Regions from separate parts of the Pseudomonas sp. TWI628 genome, predicted to be linked through region 4. Evidence: predicted binding sites of a transcription regulator. Region 4 holds the regulator's gene; each other region holds the start of a gene.

Region 1 (3,910 bases), on a different contig from region 4:
GGCGCGGGCCGCTTCGATGGCGGCGTTGAGCGCCAGCAGGTTGGTCTGTTGGGAAATACCGCTGATCACATCGAGGATCTGGCCGATATTGGCGGTGTGGGCATTGAGCGTTTCGATGTTGCCGCACGAGTCACTGATCCGTGTTGACAGCTGGTTCATCACCTCGATGGTGCGCCCGACCACCTGCTGGCCGTCCTCGGCCAGGCCTCGCGCTTCGCTGGAATGTTGCGAGGCCAGCGCGGCGTTCTGGGCGATTTCCTGGGCGGCAGCACCCAGCTGATTGATGGCGGCCGCCACGCTGCTGGTACGGCTGGACTGCTGGTCGGCGTTATTGATCGAGGCATTCGAAGCGTTCACCACCTGGGCGGCCACGGCGTTGACCTGGCCGGTGGCCGAGGCCACTTCGCGGATCGACTCGTGAATGCGCTCGACGAAGCGGTTGAACGATTGGCCAAGGCTGCCGAATTCATCCTGGGCATGGATGGTCAGGCGCCGGGTCAGGTCGCCTTCGCCTTCGGCAATGTCATGCATGGCGCGGCCCATCAGGTGCAGTGGCTCCATCAGCATGCGGATCAGCAGGCCGAGCAGGGCGATGATCGCCAACACTGCGATCAAGGTGGCGACGATGGCGGAGGTGCGCAGTTCACCCAGCATGGCGAACGCTGCATCCTGGTCGAGTACCAGCGCCACGTACCAGTCCGCCGACGGCACACCGTCGATGTGGGTGAAGCTGATGAACTGTTTGCGGCCATCGACTTCGACGTCCTTCAGGCCACTGCCGATGCGGGGCGTGTCCTGCGGGTAGACGTCGGCCAGGGTTTTCAGGGCCAGGTCGGCTTTGGGGTGGATCAGGATCTTGCCTTCGCCGTTGACGATGAAGGCATGGCCCTGGCCGTCGAAGTCCAGGGCGTTGATCAGGTTGCTGATGGTCTGCAGGTCGGTGTCGACGCCGCTGACGCCGATCAGCCGGCCCGCTTGCTGCACCGGGGTGGCGAGGGTGATCACCAGCTTGCCGGCCGAGGCCGAGATGTACGGCTCGGTGACGATGGTCTGGCCGCTGGCGCTGGCTGCCTTGTACCAGCCCCGCACCCGCGGGTCGTAGTCGGCGGCGCGGTTGCCCACCGGAACCGACTGCATGCTGCCGTCCTGGCCGCCGAAGTAGGTGAGCTGGAAATTCTTGCCATACACCGGCAAGGCCAGGCTGCGGTCCAGGCTGGCTTTGCCCGGGCCATCGACCGCAACTTGCTGGGCCAGCGAGTCGAGCAGCTGGATACGGCTGTCGAGCCAGTTGCGGATGTTGCCGGCGGTGAGGTTGCCCAGGTCCTGCAGGTTGGTCTGCGTGTCGCTGCGCAGGGACTGGCGTTGTCGGTAGTCGTTGAACAGCACGAAACAGGTAAAGGCAACGGCCACCACGAGGGCGGCGGCCAGCAGAATCTTGTGGCTGAACTTGAGGTTCTTGGTCATTTTTCTGGTCTGCACAAGGCAAGGCATAGGAGAGGGCTGTGGCAATGCGCCACAGCGTGCTCGCTGTGTCGTCGCGGCGGGCTAAAACATTAATCGTTTGCGCAGGCCCAGCCGACCAACGGCGTACGACGAAAGCGCTGTTGTCAGGGAACCAGGGAGGGTTTTTCCCGTCGAAGATCACTGCAGGCCACTCGCCTGTGTCTATTTCCCAGGAGTGTCCCTTCATGTCGTTGCGTTCCCTCGCCCTGTTGTCCTTGTGCGTCGTCCTGACCGCGTGCAGCAAGATCAATCAGGAAAACTATTCCAAGCTCAAGGCCGGCATGAACAAGGCCGAGGTCGAGCAGCTGCTCGGCACGCCCACCGAGTGCTCTGGCGCGCTGGGCATGAGCAGTTGTACCTGGGGGGACGAGAAGAGCTTCATCAGCGTGCAATACGCAGCCGACAAGGTGCTGATCTACTCCGGGCAGGGCCTCAAATGAGGCGTTTGCATGTACTGCTGGGGCTGTGCCTGGTGATGCTGCTGGGTGGCTGCGCCACCTCCGCCAACGACCCGCTGGCGCCGAAGACCGCCGGTGATGTCGACCTCAAGCGCTATCAGGGCAAGTGGTACGAACTGGCGCGCCTGCCAATGAAGTACCAGGCCGAGTGCGCGCAGTCCGAAGCGCATTACAACCTCAAGCCCAATGGCTCGTACGGCGTACTCAACCGCTGCCGCACGATGGGTGATGAATGGCTGCGCGCCGAAGGGCACGCCAATATCCAGGAACCGGGGCATACCGACCGGCTGTGGGTCGAGTTCGACAACTGGTTCACCCGCCTGGTACCGGGCGTGGCCAAGGGCGAGTACTGGATCCTGTACGTGGATGATCACTACCGTACCGCGATCGTCGGCAGCCCGGACCGCAAGTACCTGTGGATCCTGTCGCGCACGCCGACCCTGCCGGTGTGGGAGCGCGAGAGCCTGATGTCCAAGGCCCGTCAGCAGGGCTATGACACCAGCCGGCTGATCTGGCGGACGCCGGACAAGCAGATCGTGCAGATGCATTGAAAAGACGGGGGCCGCTATTGCGGCCCCTCTGCATTCAGCCCAGCAGCGTTCGCAGTACGCTGGCAAATGCCTGACGGCTTTGTTCTTCATGGGCATGTTGCCCCTGGCGCACCACCCACTGGCCGTTGACCATCACATCCCGCACCTGGCGGTCACCGCCCGCGAACAGCCAGCGGTTAAGAATCCCGTCACCCTCGGCCATGGCGATATACGGGTCTTGCCCATCCAGTACCAGCCAGTCGGCCCGCTTGCCCACCGCCAGCTCGCCAACCGGCTGCCCCAGCGCCTGCGCCCCGCCGATCAGCGAAGCGTCATACAGCGTGCGCCCGACCATCGGCTGGTCGCCACGGTACAGCCGGTTGCGCCGCTGATCCCGCAGGCGCTGGCCGTACTCCAGCCAACGCAGCTCCTCGACCACGCTCAGCGACACATGGCTGTCCGAACCAATGCCCATGCGCCCACCCTGGGCCAGGAAGTCCACCGCCGGGAAGATACCGTCGCCCAGGTTGGCTTCGGTGGTCAGGCACAGCCCGGCCACTGCGCCACTGCGCGCCATGGCCGTGACTTCGTCGGCTTCGGCGTGGGTGGCGTGCACCAGGCACCAGCGGCGGTCCACCTCGACATGCTCATACAGCCATTGCAGCGGTCGCAGCCCGCTCCAGGCCAGGCAGTCGTCGACTTCCTTCTGCTGTTCGGCGATGTGGATATGAATCGGGCATTGCGGGTTACCGGCCGCCAGCACTTCGGCGATCTGCCCGGGCGTGACTGCGCGCAGCGAATGGAAGCACAAGCCCAGCTGCTGCGCGGGTTGTGCTGCCAATACTGGCGCCAGCTGCGCCTGCAACTGCAGGTACTGTTCGGTGGAATTGATGAAGCGCCGCTGCCCTTCGTTTGGTGCCTGGCCGCCGAAACCGGCATGGCTGTACAGCACCGGCAGCAAGGTCAGGCCGATGCCGCTGCTGGCCGCGGCCGCGCTGATGCGTCGGGACAGCTCGGCCGGGTCGGCGTAGGCCTTGCCCGCCTGGTCATGGTGCACGTAGTGGAACTCGGCCACCGAGGTGTAGCCGGCTTTGAGCATCTCGATGTACAGCTGGCGGGCAATGACCTGTAGCTGCTCCGGGGTGATCTTGCCGACCAGCCGGTACATCAGCTCGCGCCAGGTCCAGAAGCTGTCGTTGGGGTTGCCCGCGACTTCCGCCAGCCCCGCCATGGCCCGTTGGAACGCATGCGAGTGCAGGTTGGGCATGCCTGGCAGCAACGGCCCGGCCAGGCGCTCGGCGCCTTCGGCCGAAGCGTCGGCTTCGATCCGGCTGAGCAAGCCGTCACTGGATACTTCGAAGCGGACGTTACTGGCCCAACCCGTCGGTAGCAGGGCGCGTTCGGCAAAATAGGCGGACA
Region 2 (3,910 bases), on a different contig from region 4:
GCCAGCGCACGCTCGATACATTGCGAAGTCTTGCCGAAGGCCTGCACGCTGACATCGGCCAGTGGCTTGCCGCCCTGATCGGCGACGACCAGCATCAATACCTGGTCGCCGACGGCCAACGAGCGCAGCAACAGGTGTTCACTGCGCAACAGTGCACGCAGCGGGGCTGGCAGCAGCGCCGAGAACTGGGTGTGGTTCTCGGGCGTCAGGCGCAGTTGGCCGGCCTTGCTCATCAGCTTTTGCAGCAGCTTGTTCTGCTCAATCTCCAGGGCGATGCCACCTGCTTCCTTGGGCAGGCCGGCGATCTGCTGCACGCGCAGGCAGTCACTGGCTTTGTCCAGGCTCAGCAGCATGATGCGCTGCATCCCGCAGGCTTCCAGCGCTTCGCGCGCATGGGTGGCCAGGTGCACGGCATTGGTGAACGGGCTGGGTTGGGTCAGTAATTCCTGGCATAGCTTGCGCCAGCGCCCGAGGGCGTCGCTGGAAGGCGGCGGCGGGGTGAGCATGTCCGGGTGCGGGCGACGCTGGTCCCAGGGCCAGATCAGCGCCTCGGCGGGGTGGAACAGGGCATGGCGGGCGTGGCGGCGGGCGCTGGCCGCTGCTTGTTGGTGAACTTGCTGCTGCACGTCTTCAAGCGAGGTCTGCAGGTACAGCGCGGTCAGCAGTTGCCAGCGCAGCAGGTGCGGGTTGTCCCAGCCTACTTGCGCCGCCAGGGCCAGGTTGTTGGCCAGCAGCACGGTATTGGCCGGCTCATTGAACCAGCGGCGCAAGCCAGGTGCCTCGTCCAGGCGATGCTGCTGGCTGAGCGGGTCTTCATCACGTGCGATGCTCAGCACCAGCGCCAGTTGGTCGCGCTCTTCGAGCAGCAGGCGATAGCCTTGGGTCACCCACTTGGGGAGGCGCCAGTGTTCGGCCATGGCCTGGCACAGGGCGAAGATGCGCACGCCGAACAGTTCCTGCTCCACGTCGGCTGCGGTTTCGCCCTTGTGAATGACCCGCAGCTCCCACGCGTCCAGCAGCTTGGGCTGGGCCAGGGCCAGCGGCCACAGCGGGGCGAGGAACAGCAGGCTGCCCCAGTGGATCTCCTGCCACAGGCGCGCCAGGCGGCTGGCGAACAGGCCGCTGGCTTGTTGCGCGGCGTGCTGGCTGATCAGCAGGAACTGGCGCAGCACCGGCGGAATGTCGTCTTCCGGCACGGCAGGCAAGCGCATCAGCAGTTCCCTGCTGCGCGCCAGGCCCAGGCGGTTCAGGGCGATTTCCAGGCTTTCGGCCGGTTCGGCCTGGCTGGCATTGGCAGGGTGGTTGGCCTCGCGCATCACCGACAATACCAGGGCGGGGCTGTCCTGCATCAGTTCGGCAATCTCGCGCAACGAGCGACGGTTGTCGTTGATGGCGCTCATGACCCGGTCATAACTCTGCTTCGGGACCGGTACACGAATACCGTCTAGCAGTTTGACCCAGGCTTCTACCGTACGCGGATTCTGAGTGGGCACCTTGGATTCCATTGGCATTTTGACATCAGTCCGAACTGGCTTTTCGCTTTTAGTGGCTATAGTCTGGCGCAGTTCTGCCGATAAGTAGAAGAAGAGTTTTAAAGCTCCCGTCCCACTCCCTGACCACGACAGCAAGTGCTTTGATCCTATGGCTAAAATTATCGGCATCATCGTCGTATTCGCGAGCGTGCTCGGCGGATATGTACTCTCCCACGGCAAGATCGCGGCGCTGATCCAGCCGTTCGAAGTGCTGATCATTGGCGGTGCAGCCTTTGGCGCCTTCATGCAGGCCAACCCGGGTTACATGACCATGCATGTAATCAAGAAGTCGATGAAGATGTTCGGCTCGCGCTTCTCCCATGCTTTCTACCTGGAAGTGCTGGGCCTGGTGTATGAAATCCTCAACAAGAGCCGCCGCGAAGGCATGATGGCGATCGAGAGCGACATCGAAGACGCCGCCGCCAGCCCGATCTTCGCCAAGTACCCGGCGGTGCTGGGCGACGAGCGCATGACCGCGTTCATCTGCGACTACCTGCGCATCATGTCCACCGGCAACATGGCACCCCATGAGCTCGAAGGCCTGTTCGACATGGAACTGCTGAGCATGAAAGAAGAGCTCGAGCACCCGTCTCACGCCGTCAGTGGCATCGCCGACGGCATGCCGGGCTTTGGTATTGTCGCGGCGGTACTGGGTATCGTGGTGACCATGGCATCGCTGGGTGATGGTGACCAGAAGTCGATCGGCCTGCACGTGGGTGCGGCACTGGTCGGTACCTTCTTCGGTATTCTCGCCGCCTATGGTTTCTTCGGCCCGCTGGCCAAGTGCCTTGAGCACGATGCCAAGGAAGAGCTCAACCTCTATGAATCGATCAAGGCCTCGCTGGTGGCCTCGGCTTCCGGCATGCCGCCTTCGCTGGCCGTCGAGTTCGGGCGCAAGGTGCTGTATCCGAAGCATCGCCCAAGCTTTGCCGAGCTGGAACAAGCGGTTCGCGGTCGCTGAGTCATGGAGAACAATCAGCCGATAATCATCAAGCGCGTCAAGCGCTTCGGTGGCGGGCACCATGGCGGCGCCTGGAAGATCGCGTTCGCCGACTTCGCCACGGCGATGATGGCGTTCTTCCTGGTGCTGTGGCTGCTTTCCACGGCCACGCCTGAACAGAAGATCGCCATTGCCGGCTACTTCAAGGACCCGATCGGTTTTTCCGAAAGTGGCACGCCTTACGTCATCGACCTGGGTGGCTCGCCGCAGATGGCGCCGGAAAAGACCATCAACCCGGAAGTGAAGTCCGAACCTACACCTGATACCAGCATCCAGCTGGACAAGGATCAGGTCGAGACCATGGCCGAACAGGTCGAGCGCGAGCGCCTCGAGTTGCTGTTGCAGGAACTGCAGAACAAGGTCGAGGAAAACCCGCAGCTGCAGAAGTTCAAGGACCAGATCCTGTTTGAAATTACCCAGGACGGCCTGCGCATCCAGATCATGGACGCCGAGAACCGGCCGATGTTCGACATCGGCAGTGCGCGCCTGCAGCCGTATTTCGAAGACATCCTGCTGGCCATGGCCGACACCATCAAGGCGGTGCCGAACAAGATCAGCATCAGTGGCCACACCGATGCCAAACCGTACTCCGGTACGGGCGACTTCGGTAACTGGGAGCTCTCGGCCAACCGTGCCAACGCTGCACGTCGAGCCTTGGTTGCCGGCGGTTATCCCGATGGTCAGGTGGCGCGGGTGGTGGGATATGCCTCTTCGTCGCTGTTCGACCGCAAGAACCCGTTCAACCCGGTCAACCGCCGCATCGACATCATCGTCCTGACCAAGAAGGCGCAGCGCAACATCGAGGGTGAGCAGGGGGCTCCCGAGGCACCCGCCCAGCCGGCTCCGCCAGCAGGTGCAGCGCCTGGGGCGGCGGCTCCGGCCGCGCCGGCGGCGGGAGATGCCGCTGCCCAGGCGCCGATGCAGCCGCGTGAGCTGCGTCAGAAGCTGAACATCTTCGAGGATGGGACCTTGAAGATGGATGAGCAAAAGGATCAGTAAACGCCGGGGCCGCTTTGCGGCCCCAAAGTCTCAAAACCCCCGCCTGATCTTGGCCTTCAGATCTGCATGAAAGAAATCCGCGTTGTGCCGGTCGGCACACGTACCGCTCCCATTTGGCAACACCATTGCCCGCTCGAATGTGCGCTCATCGTGATACGCCCTCACGAACAGGTCGATATGCACTCTCTCGCGCATGACCGGCCATTTGCCGAGGTGTGCGGGTAGTTCGCCGCCCCCTTTGCGATAGAAGCTGACCCGCCGGTTGGCCATCACTGCAGCCCCCAGCAGCCAGGCGGTCCACCAGTCCTGGTCGGCTTCTGCGGGCAGCAGGCCAATCCAGTGGGTTGCATCGCTTATCTGCTGGCAGGCGCTGGCGTAG
Region 3 (3,910 bases), on a different contig from region 4:
GCTGGTCTGCTGGGCACCCACCGCCGACTGGCTGGACAGCTCGCGGATGTTCAGCAGGTTGCGGTCCACCTCGCGCGCTACCTGGGCCTGTTCCTCGGCTGCGCTGGCGATCACCAGGTTGCGCTCGTTGATCTCGCCGATGGCGCTGTAGATGCCTTCCAGCAACTGGCCTGAAGCCAAGGTGACGTCGAGTGTCGACTGAGCGCGGCTGGTGCTGGCCTGCATCGAGGCGACCGCCGCCTCGGTACCTTGCTGCACGCGGCCGATCATCTGCTCGATTTCCTGGGTCGAGGCCTGGGTGCGGTAGGCGAGCGTGCGCACCTCATCGGCCACCACGGCAAAGCCACGCCCGGCATCGCCGGCGCGGGCCGCCTCGATGGCCGCGTTGAGTGCCAGCAGGTTGGTCTGCTCGGACACCGAGCGGATCACCTCAAGCACCTTGCCGATATCCCGGACCTGCCCCACCAACTGCTCAAGATGGCCGCTGCTGGTCTGGATCTCGCGGGTCATGGCCTGGGTGCCGTCGATGTTTTCGCTGACTTGCTGACGGCTTTGCTCTGCCAGCTGATTGGACTCCTGGGTCGCCTGGGAGGTCGTGACGGCATTGCGGGCGACCTCCTCCACCGCCGTGGTCATTTCGGTAACGGCGGTGGCCGCCTGCTCCAGCTCCTGACCTTGCTGGCGCAGGTTGTTGGCGCCTTCTTCGGTAATCGTGTTCAGTGCACCCGCCGCCTCGGCCAGCTGCCGGGTGCAGCTGCTGATCTTGCCCAGGGTATCGCGCTGGCTCTGCTGCATGCGCTCCAGCTCATGGAACAGCTGGCCGATCTCGTTGCGTTGCTGAGCCTGCACCGGCACGCTCAGGTCGCCACTGGCGATGCGCTGGAAATGCTGGCCAGCTTCGCGCAACGGGTGCAGCACACGCTGGGCGATAAAGGCCCAGCACAGGCCGGCGAGCAGCAGTGTCACGGCCAACAGTCCCAGGCTCAGCTGTTGCGCATGCTCCAGGCGACGGTCGGATTCCTGCATGATCTGCTGCCCGCGCTCGCTCAAGGCTGCGACCAGTTGCTGGCGCAGCGCCTGCAGCCGGCCCATGGCATTGCCGGCATCGGTGTTGACCTTGAAGTACTGCTCCAGCGAGCGTTGGCGCGTGGCTTCGCGCTGCCCGGCCACCGCCTTGGCGTACTCGCCGAAGGTGGCTTGCAGCTCGCTGGCCACTGCGTGCAGCGCCGGCTCGCGTACGTTGTCGACGAACTCGTCGACCAGCTTCTGGCTCTTGTCGTTCAGCTCGACCGACATCGCCATGCGCTTGTTTGCACTCTCATCGTGGCCGCCCAGTTGCTCGATGAACCCCGAAGACACGTTGGCACTGGCGCGGATGGCCATCAGCAGCGCATTGTTCAGCCGGTCCGACTGGTGCGCGGTCTGGTCGAGTTCGGTGATCTGCTGGTCGCTGCCCAGCGCCGCCCGCCAGGCACTGACGGTTGAAAACAGCAAGGTCAGGCTGAACAGCAACAGCACCCAGAACATTCCGGTACGGATCTTCAGGTCGGCAAACATGCGGGCGGTACTCCTTTTGTGCTTGTAGACGCCACTTCTGGTCGAGGTTTCGACGGTGGGTCAGCAGCTATCGGAGTTGCCGCCGCAGGCTTGAGTGCGCCAATGCGGCTTGTGTTCGGTAATCGAACGGTTGTTGTTGCCGCACGCCTCGCGCTAGGGCTGCAGCACCGGCACTGGGTTGCTCTGCCCGAGCCGTTCGTCATAGCGCAACAGGCGCCCCGCGTTGGTCAGCACCAACAGCGTGCTGAGGTTGTGCAGCAGCGCGGCGATCATGGCGCCCGCCGCCCCCAGCAGGCCGAATGCGGCGGCAACGACAATCGCCAAGGTCCAACCCAGGCCGATCAGCACATTCACCTGGAGTGTGCGTCGGCACTGGCGGCTAAGGCGGATACAGGTGGCCAGGCGCCGCAGGTCGCCGTTGATCAGCACGATATCCGCTGCGGCCAGGGCAATGTCGGCACCGTTGGCGCCCATGGCCACCCCGACCACACCGGCCTTCAGGGCCAGCGAGTCATTGATGCCATCGCCCACCACCAACGGGCGGAAGCCCAGCTGCAGTTCCTGGTTGACGTGATGCATCTTGTCCTCTGGCAGCGCTTCGGCCACCACACGCGTCATGCCAACCTGCTCGGCAATGGCTTCGGCGACACGGCTGCGGTCACCGGTCAGCAGCAACTGGCGCTGCAGGCCGAGCTCGCGCAACTGCTGCATGGCCTCGGCAGACTCGGCCCGCACGTTGTCGGCCAGCAGCAGCCAGGCGAGGAACTGCCCGTTCAGCGCCAGGCCGGCAATCGGGCCGTCATGCTCGGGCACGGGTGGCACCGGCATGCCCAGCTGGCGGAACAGTTCCGGGCGCCCCAGTGCCGCTTCACCCTCGGCCGTGTGCGCCACCACACCAAAGCCCTGGCGTTCGTGGATATCCAGCAAGGCCAGGTGCTGCTCATGGGGCACCAGCGCCGCCAGGGCCCGGCTGACCGGGTGGCTGCTGGCGGCGCCGAGGCTGGCCGCAAGGTTGACGATTTCGGCCTGGGGCACTGCCGCCGCAGTGCTGACCACGCTGCGCAGACGCAGGTCGCCGTAGGTCAGTGTGCCCGTCTTGTCGATCACCAGTGAAGACAAGTCGGCCAGTTCTTCGAGGAAGGCCGAACCGCGAATCAGGATGCCATGCCGGGCAGCGACGGCAATCCCCGCCACCGCCGTCGCCGGCGCCGACAGCACCAGCGCACAGGGGCAGGCAGCCACCAGCACGGCCAGCATGGCCTGGGCATCGCGGGTGATGAACCAGGTCACGGCGGCAATCAGCAAGACCAGCACCAGGTAGCGCCCGGCGTGGCGTTCGAGCAGCCGGGTGATGGGCGGTTTGGCTTGTTCGGCGCGCTGCATCAGGGCGATGACCTTGCCCAGGGTGGAGTCATCGCCAACACGGGTCACCTCTACCCGCAGCAACCCGTCCAGGTTGATCGAGCCACCATGGATGTCCATGCCGCTGGCCACCTCAAGCGGTACTGCCTCGCCAGTGATCGGCGCGGTATCCAGGCTGGCCTGGCCCTGCAGGACGCGGCCGTCGGCTGGCACACGGTCACCGGCGCGCACCTCGACCTGGTCGCCTGGCTTGAGGCTGGCGTTATTGACCTCGCGCACCTGGCCATCGGCGTCGATCAGCCGCGCATGGCTGCGGGTCAGCTGCCCCAGCGCGGCAATGGCCTCTTGCGAACCCAGCACACTGCGCTCTTCGAGCATGTGGCCGAAGATCATGATGATCGGCAGCAGCGCCGCCGTGGCCAGGTCGCCAGTAGCCCAGGCCCCCAGCATGGCCAGGGCGATCAGTTGATCGGTGAGGCCATGCAGGCTGGGGTGCAGCAGGCTGTACCAGGCCGAGCGCAACACCGGAACGGCCACCAGCAGCGAGGCGCCGCCCAGCAGCAGTTGGCTGACCCCCTCTTGCGTCGGTGCCAGCCAGCGCCAGACCAAGCCCAGCGCCAGTAACCCGAGGGCCAGCATCGCCAGGCTAAGCTGGCGTGCGGCCGTGCGCTGCTCGGCCTGGGACAGCAGGCCGGACGTGAGGTGGGTGTGGGCATGGTGATGATGCCCGTGACCACAATGATGAGTACTCATCGCGAGCAGCTCCAGAAATGGGAAAAAGGCATCGAACTCATTGTGCGGGCCCCTGCAGGATCATGTGCCCGGCGTCATCTTTGTTGACGGTGGTGACCGACCCGGCACGCGCCAGTATCGCCGGCACTCGCTCGCGGTAGAGGCGCAGCAGCAATTGCGGATCCTGTTGCTGGGTCAGGCCAATGATCGTCGCGGTGGCGGCCTGGGCGCGGGACAGCCGCTCGCTGGCTTCGGCCTG
Region 4 (3,910 bases):
CCACAGTGGGCCCCAACGGCTGAGGTAGTGGGTTATGCAAGTCAAGCGTTTTTTCGCCGCCGATATGCGTCAGGCCATGAAGCTGGTTCGTGATGAGCTGGGCTCCGATGCCGCCATCATCGGCAACCGCCGCATCGCCGGCGGTGTCGAACTGACCGCCGCGCTGGACTACAAACTGTCCGCGCTGGCCCCGCGCGTGCCCAACGCCGAACTGGAAGAAGAGCTGCGCAAGACCCAGTCGCGCATCGCCACTGCCCAGGCCGAGCTGGACAACCGCGCCGAGGCCAGCGAAGGCAACCGCCAATTGTTCGCCGGCCAGTCGTTGACCGCGGCCGAGCCATTGGTCGAGCCGCACGTCGACTTGCCGCCTCCAGCGCCTGCGCCAGCGCAGCCGGCTGTTGACCCGCGCCTGTTCGATGCCATGCGTTCGGAACTGTCGGGCCTGCGCGAGCTGCTTGAAGTGCAGCTCGGCTCGCTGGCCTGGAACCAGCTGCAGGGCAGCAAGCCGGCGCAGGCCAACCTCTGGCGTCGCCTGCAACGTATCGGCCTGTCCGGCCCGATCGCCCGCGAGCTGCTCGACCTGACCAGTGAAATCCAGGAGCCGCGCCAGGCCTGGCGCATGCTGCTGGCGCACCTGGCGCGAATGATCGACGTGCCACAGATCGAACCGATCGAAGAGGGCGGCGTGATCGCCATGGTCGGCCCGGCCGGCATGGGCAAGACCACCACCCTGGCCAAGCTGGCAGCACGCTATGTGCTCAAGTACGGCCCGCAGAACCTGGCCCTGGTGAGCATGGACAGTTTCCGCATCGGTGCCCAGGAGCAGCTTAAGACCTTGGGGCGCATCCTCAATGTGCCGGTTACCTATGTCGACCCGGGCCAGTCGCTGGCAGCAGCGCTGGAGCCGCTGCTGCGCAAGCGCGTGGTGCTGATCGATACTGCCGGCCTGCAGGCCAGTGACCCGGCCCTGCGCATGCAACTGGAAACCCTGGCCGGGCGTGGCATTGCCGCGAAGAACTACCTGGTGCTGGCCACCACCAGCCAGAAGCAGGTGCTGACGGCTGCCTATCACAGCTACAAGCGCTGCGGCCTGGCCGGCTGCATCCTGACCAAACTTGATGAAACGGCGAGCCTCGGCGATGTGCTGAGCCTGGCCATCAGTCATGAACTGCCCGTGGCCTACCTCACCGACGGCCCGCGCATTCCTGACGACCTGCACCTGCCGCGCCCGCACCAGCTGGTGACTCGCGCAGTCAACGTGCAGTTGCAGGACGAGCCCAGCGAAGAGGCGATGGCCGACATGTTCGCTGATCTCTACCACAATCCGCGACGTGCGGGTTGAGGGGCAAGCGTATGCAAAGTACCTACATTCCGGAGCTGGCTGTCGTGCGCTGCGCGTGGTCTGGGTCCAAGCGAGACAAGGTAAACAACGAACATGGGTAGCATGCATCCCGTACAGGTGATCGCCGTAACCGGTGGCAAAGGTGGCGTCGGCAAGACTAACGTTTCAGTGAACCTGTCACTGGCCTTGGCCGAACTTGGCCGCCGGGTGATGCTGCTGGACGCCGACCTCGGCCTGGCCAACGTCGATGTTTTGCTCGGGCTGACGCCCAAGCGCACCCTGGCTGATGTCATCGAGGGCCGCTGCGAACTGCGTGACGTGCTGTTGCAGGGGCCTGGCGGTGTGCGCATCGTGCCGGCCGCCTCCGGCACCCAGAGCATGGTGCACCTGGCCCCGGCCCAGCATGCCGGGCTGATCCAGGCCTTCAGCGAAATCGGCGACAACCTCGACGTGTTGGTGATCGACACGGCTGCAGGTATCGGTGACTCGGTAGTCAGTTTTGTCCGCGCCGCCCAGGAAGTGCTGCTGGTGGTGTGTGACGAGCCGACCTCGATCACCGACGCCTACGCGTTGATCAAGCTGCTCAACCGCGACTACGGCATGAACCGCTTCCGCGTGCTGGCCAACATGGCGCAGAGCCCGCAGGAAGGGCGCAACCTGTTCGCCAAGTTGACCAAGGTCACCGACCGCTTCCTTGACGTCGCCCTGCAATACGTCGGCGCCGTGCCCTACGACGAGAGCGTGCGCAAGGCGGTGCAGAAGCAGCGCGCAGTGTACGAAGCCTTCCCTCGCTCCAAGTGTGCCCTGGCCTTCAAGGCCATCGCGCAGAAGGTCGACAGTTGGCCGCTGCCAGCCAACCCGCGCGGGCACCTGGAGTTCTTCGTCGAGCGCCTGGTGCAACCCACCAGCGCAGGACCCGTGCTATGAATGCGAGCGGTTTCAAGATGTACAGCAAGGCGTCGAAAGACGCCCAGTTCGAGCTGGTGGATCGCTACGCGCCGCTGGTCAAGCGCATTGCCTACCACCTGCTGGCACGCCTGCCGGCCAACATCCAGGTCGAAGACCTGATCCAGGCCGGCATGATCGGCCTGCTGGAAGTGGCCAACAAGTACGACGCCAGCAAGGGTGCCAGCTTCGAAACCTACGCCGGCATCCGCATCCGCGGGGCGATGCTCGACGAGGTCCGCAAGGGCGATTGGGCACCGCGTTCGGTGCACCGCAATACGCGCATGGTCAGTGATGCGATGCGTGCCGTGGAAGCAAGAACTGGCCGCGACGCTAAAGATCATGAAGTTGCTGCCGAACTCCAATTGAGTCTCGATGATTACTACGGGATCTTGAACGATACCTTGGGTAGCCGCCTGTTCAGTTTCGACGACCTGTTGCAGGACGGCGAACACGAAGGGCTGCACGAGGACGGCGCCAGTGGCCAGGTCGAGCCGTCGCGCGATCTGGAGGACGAGCGCTTCCAGGCTGCCCTGACCGATGCGATCGCCAACCTGCCGGAGCGTGAGCGCCTGGTGCTGGCGCTGTACTACGACGAAGAGCTGAACCTCAAGGAAATTGGTGAGGTGCTGGGGGTCAGCGAATCGCGTGTCAGCCAGTTGCACAGCCAGTGTGCCGCGCGCCTGCGCAGCCGCCTGGGGGAATGGCGGGCACGTTGAGCCCGGGGTCGTTGCAGTCGTTTTCCACGTTGTACCGAATTTGAATACGCGTGCTCGGGGCCGAGCGCGTTTGAGACTGCTTGGAGGTCTACTTGAACAAAGACATGAAAATCCTCATCGTTGACGACTTTTCGACGATGCGGCGGATCATCAAGAACCTGTTGCGTGACCTGGGCTTCACCAACACCGATGAAGCCGACGACGGCACTACCGCGCTGCCGATGCTCGAAAGCGGCCATTACGACTTCCTGGTGACCGACTGGAACATGCCGGGCATGTCCGGTATCGATTTGCTGCGCAAGGTGCGTGCCCACGATCGCCTGAAGACCATGCCGGTGCTGATGGTGACCGCCGAAGCCAAGCGCGACCAGATCATCGAAGCGGCCCAGGCCGGCGTCAATGGCTATGTGGTCAAGCCGTTCACCGCCCAGGTGCTCAAAGAAAAGATCGAGAAGATCTTCGAACGCGTCAACGGCTGAGTCACGTCAGGGGGGCGCCATGGAATCAACACAGACGTCTTTGGGGGAGTTCGAGTCGACCCTGAAGAAACATGCCGAGGAACTGGTCGAGAGCCTGGAACGGGGGCGTTTCGGTGAGGCGGTGCAGCTGATTCATCAGCTCAACCAGACCCGCGACCGTGGCCTGTACCAGGAAGTCGGCAAGCTCACGCGTGAACTGCACAGCGCGATCGTCAGCTTCCAGATCGACCCGCAGATGCCGCAGGCCGAGGAAGTCTCGCAGATTACCGATGCCACCGAGCGCCTGTCCTACGTGGTCAAGCTCACCGAGGGTGCCGCCAACCGCACCATGGACCTGGTGGAGGAGAGCACCCCGGTGCTCAACGACCTGGCAGCCGAGGCGCAAGGCCTGAGCGTCGACTGGCAGCGCTTCATGCGCCGCGAAG

The links. Region 4 encodes FliA, which starts transcription of late flagellar genes. Its sites were predicted from a motif close to CTAAAGTTTNNNNNNNNNNNGCCGNTAA; they were not measured.
Region 1: a site for FliA is predicted at 1,530-1,557, ahead of ABE528_RS24160 (methyl-accepting chemotaxis protein). Genes of this name have one in related genera too.
Region 2: a site for FliA is predicted at 1,550-1,577, ahead of motA (flagellar motor stator protein MotA). Genes of this name have one in related genera too.
Region 3: a site for FliA is predicted at 1,625-1,652, ahead of ABE528_RS03880 (methyl-accepting chemotaxis protein). Genes of this name have one in related genera too.

The regions. Positions count from the first base shown of each region.
Region 1 is NZ_JBDJMM010000037.1:40,388-44,297, forward strand. It holds gene ABE528_RS24160 (methyl-accepting chemotaxis protein) at 1-1,464, opposite strand, end outside; gene bamE (outer membrane protein assembly factor BamE) at 1,689-1,943, shown strand; gene ABE528_RS24170 (lipocalin family protein) at 1,940-2,512, shown strand; gene ABE528_RS24175 (formimidoylglutamate deiminase) at 2,547-3,910, opposite strand, start outside.
Region 2 is NZ_JBDJMM010000029.1:16,429-20,338, forward strand. It holds gene ABE528_RS21160 (HDOD domain-containing protein) at 1-1,511, opposite strand, end outside; gene motA (flagellar motor stator protein MotA) at 1,642-2,493, shown strand; gene motB (flagellar motor protein MotB) at 2,497-3,531, shown strand; gene ABE528_RS21175 (molecular chaperone Tir) at 3,562-3,910, opposite strand, start outside.
Region 3 is NZ_JBDJMM010000003.1:237,225-241,134, reverse strand. It holds gene ABE528_RS03880 (methyl-accepting chemotaxis protein) at 1-1,557, opposite strand, end outside; gene ABE528_RS03875 (heavy metal translocating P-type ATPase) at 1,711-3,672, opposite strand; gene ABE528_RS03870 (protease modulator HflK) at 3,710-3,910, opposite strand, start outside.
Region 4 is NZ_JBDJMM010000004.1:87,990-91,899, forward strand. It holds gene flhA (flagellar biosynthesis protein FlhA) at 1-23, shown strand, start outside; gene flhF (flagellar biosynthesis protein FlhF) at 35-1,342, shown strand; gene fleN (flagellar synthesis regulator FleN) at 1,436-2,269, shown strand; gene fliA (RNA polymerase sigma factor FliA) at 2,266-3,006, shown strand; gene ABE528_RS04370 (chemotaxis response regulator CheY) at 3,111-3,485, shown strand; gene ABE528_RS04375 (protein phosphatase CheZ) at 3,505-3,910, shown strand, end outside.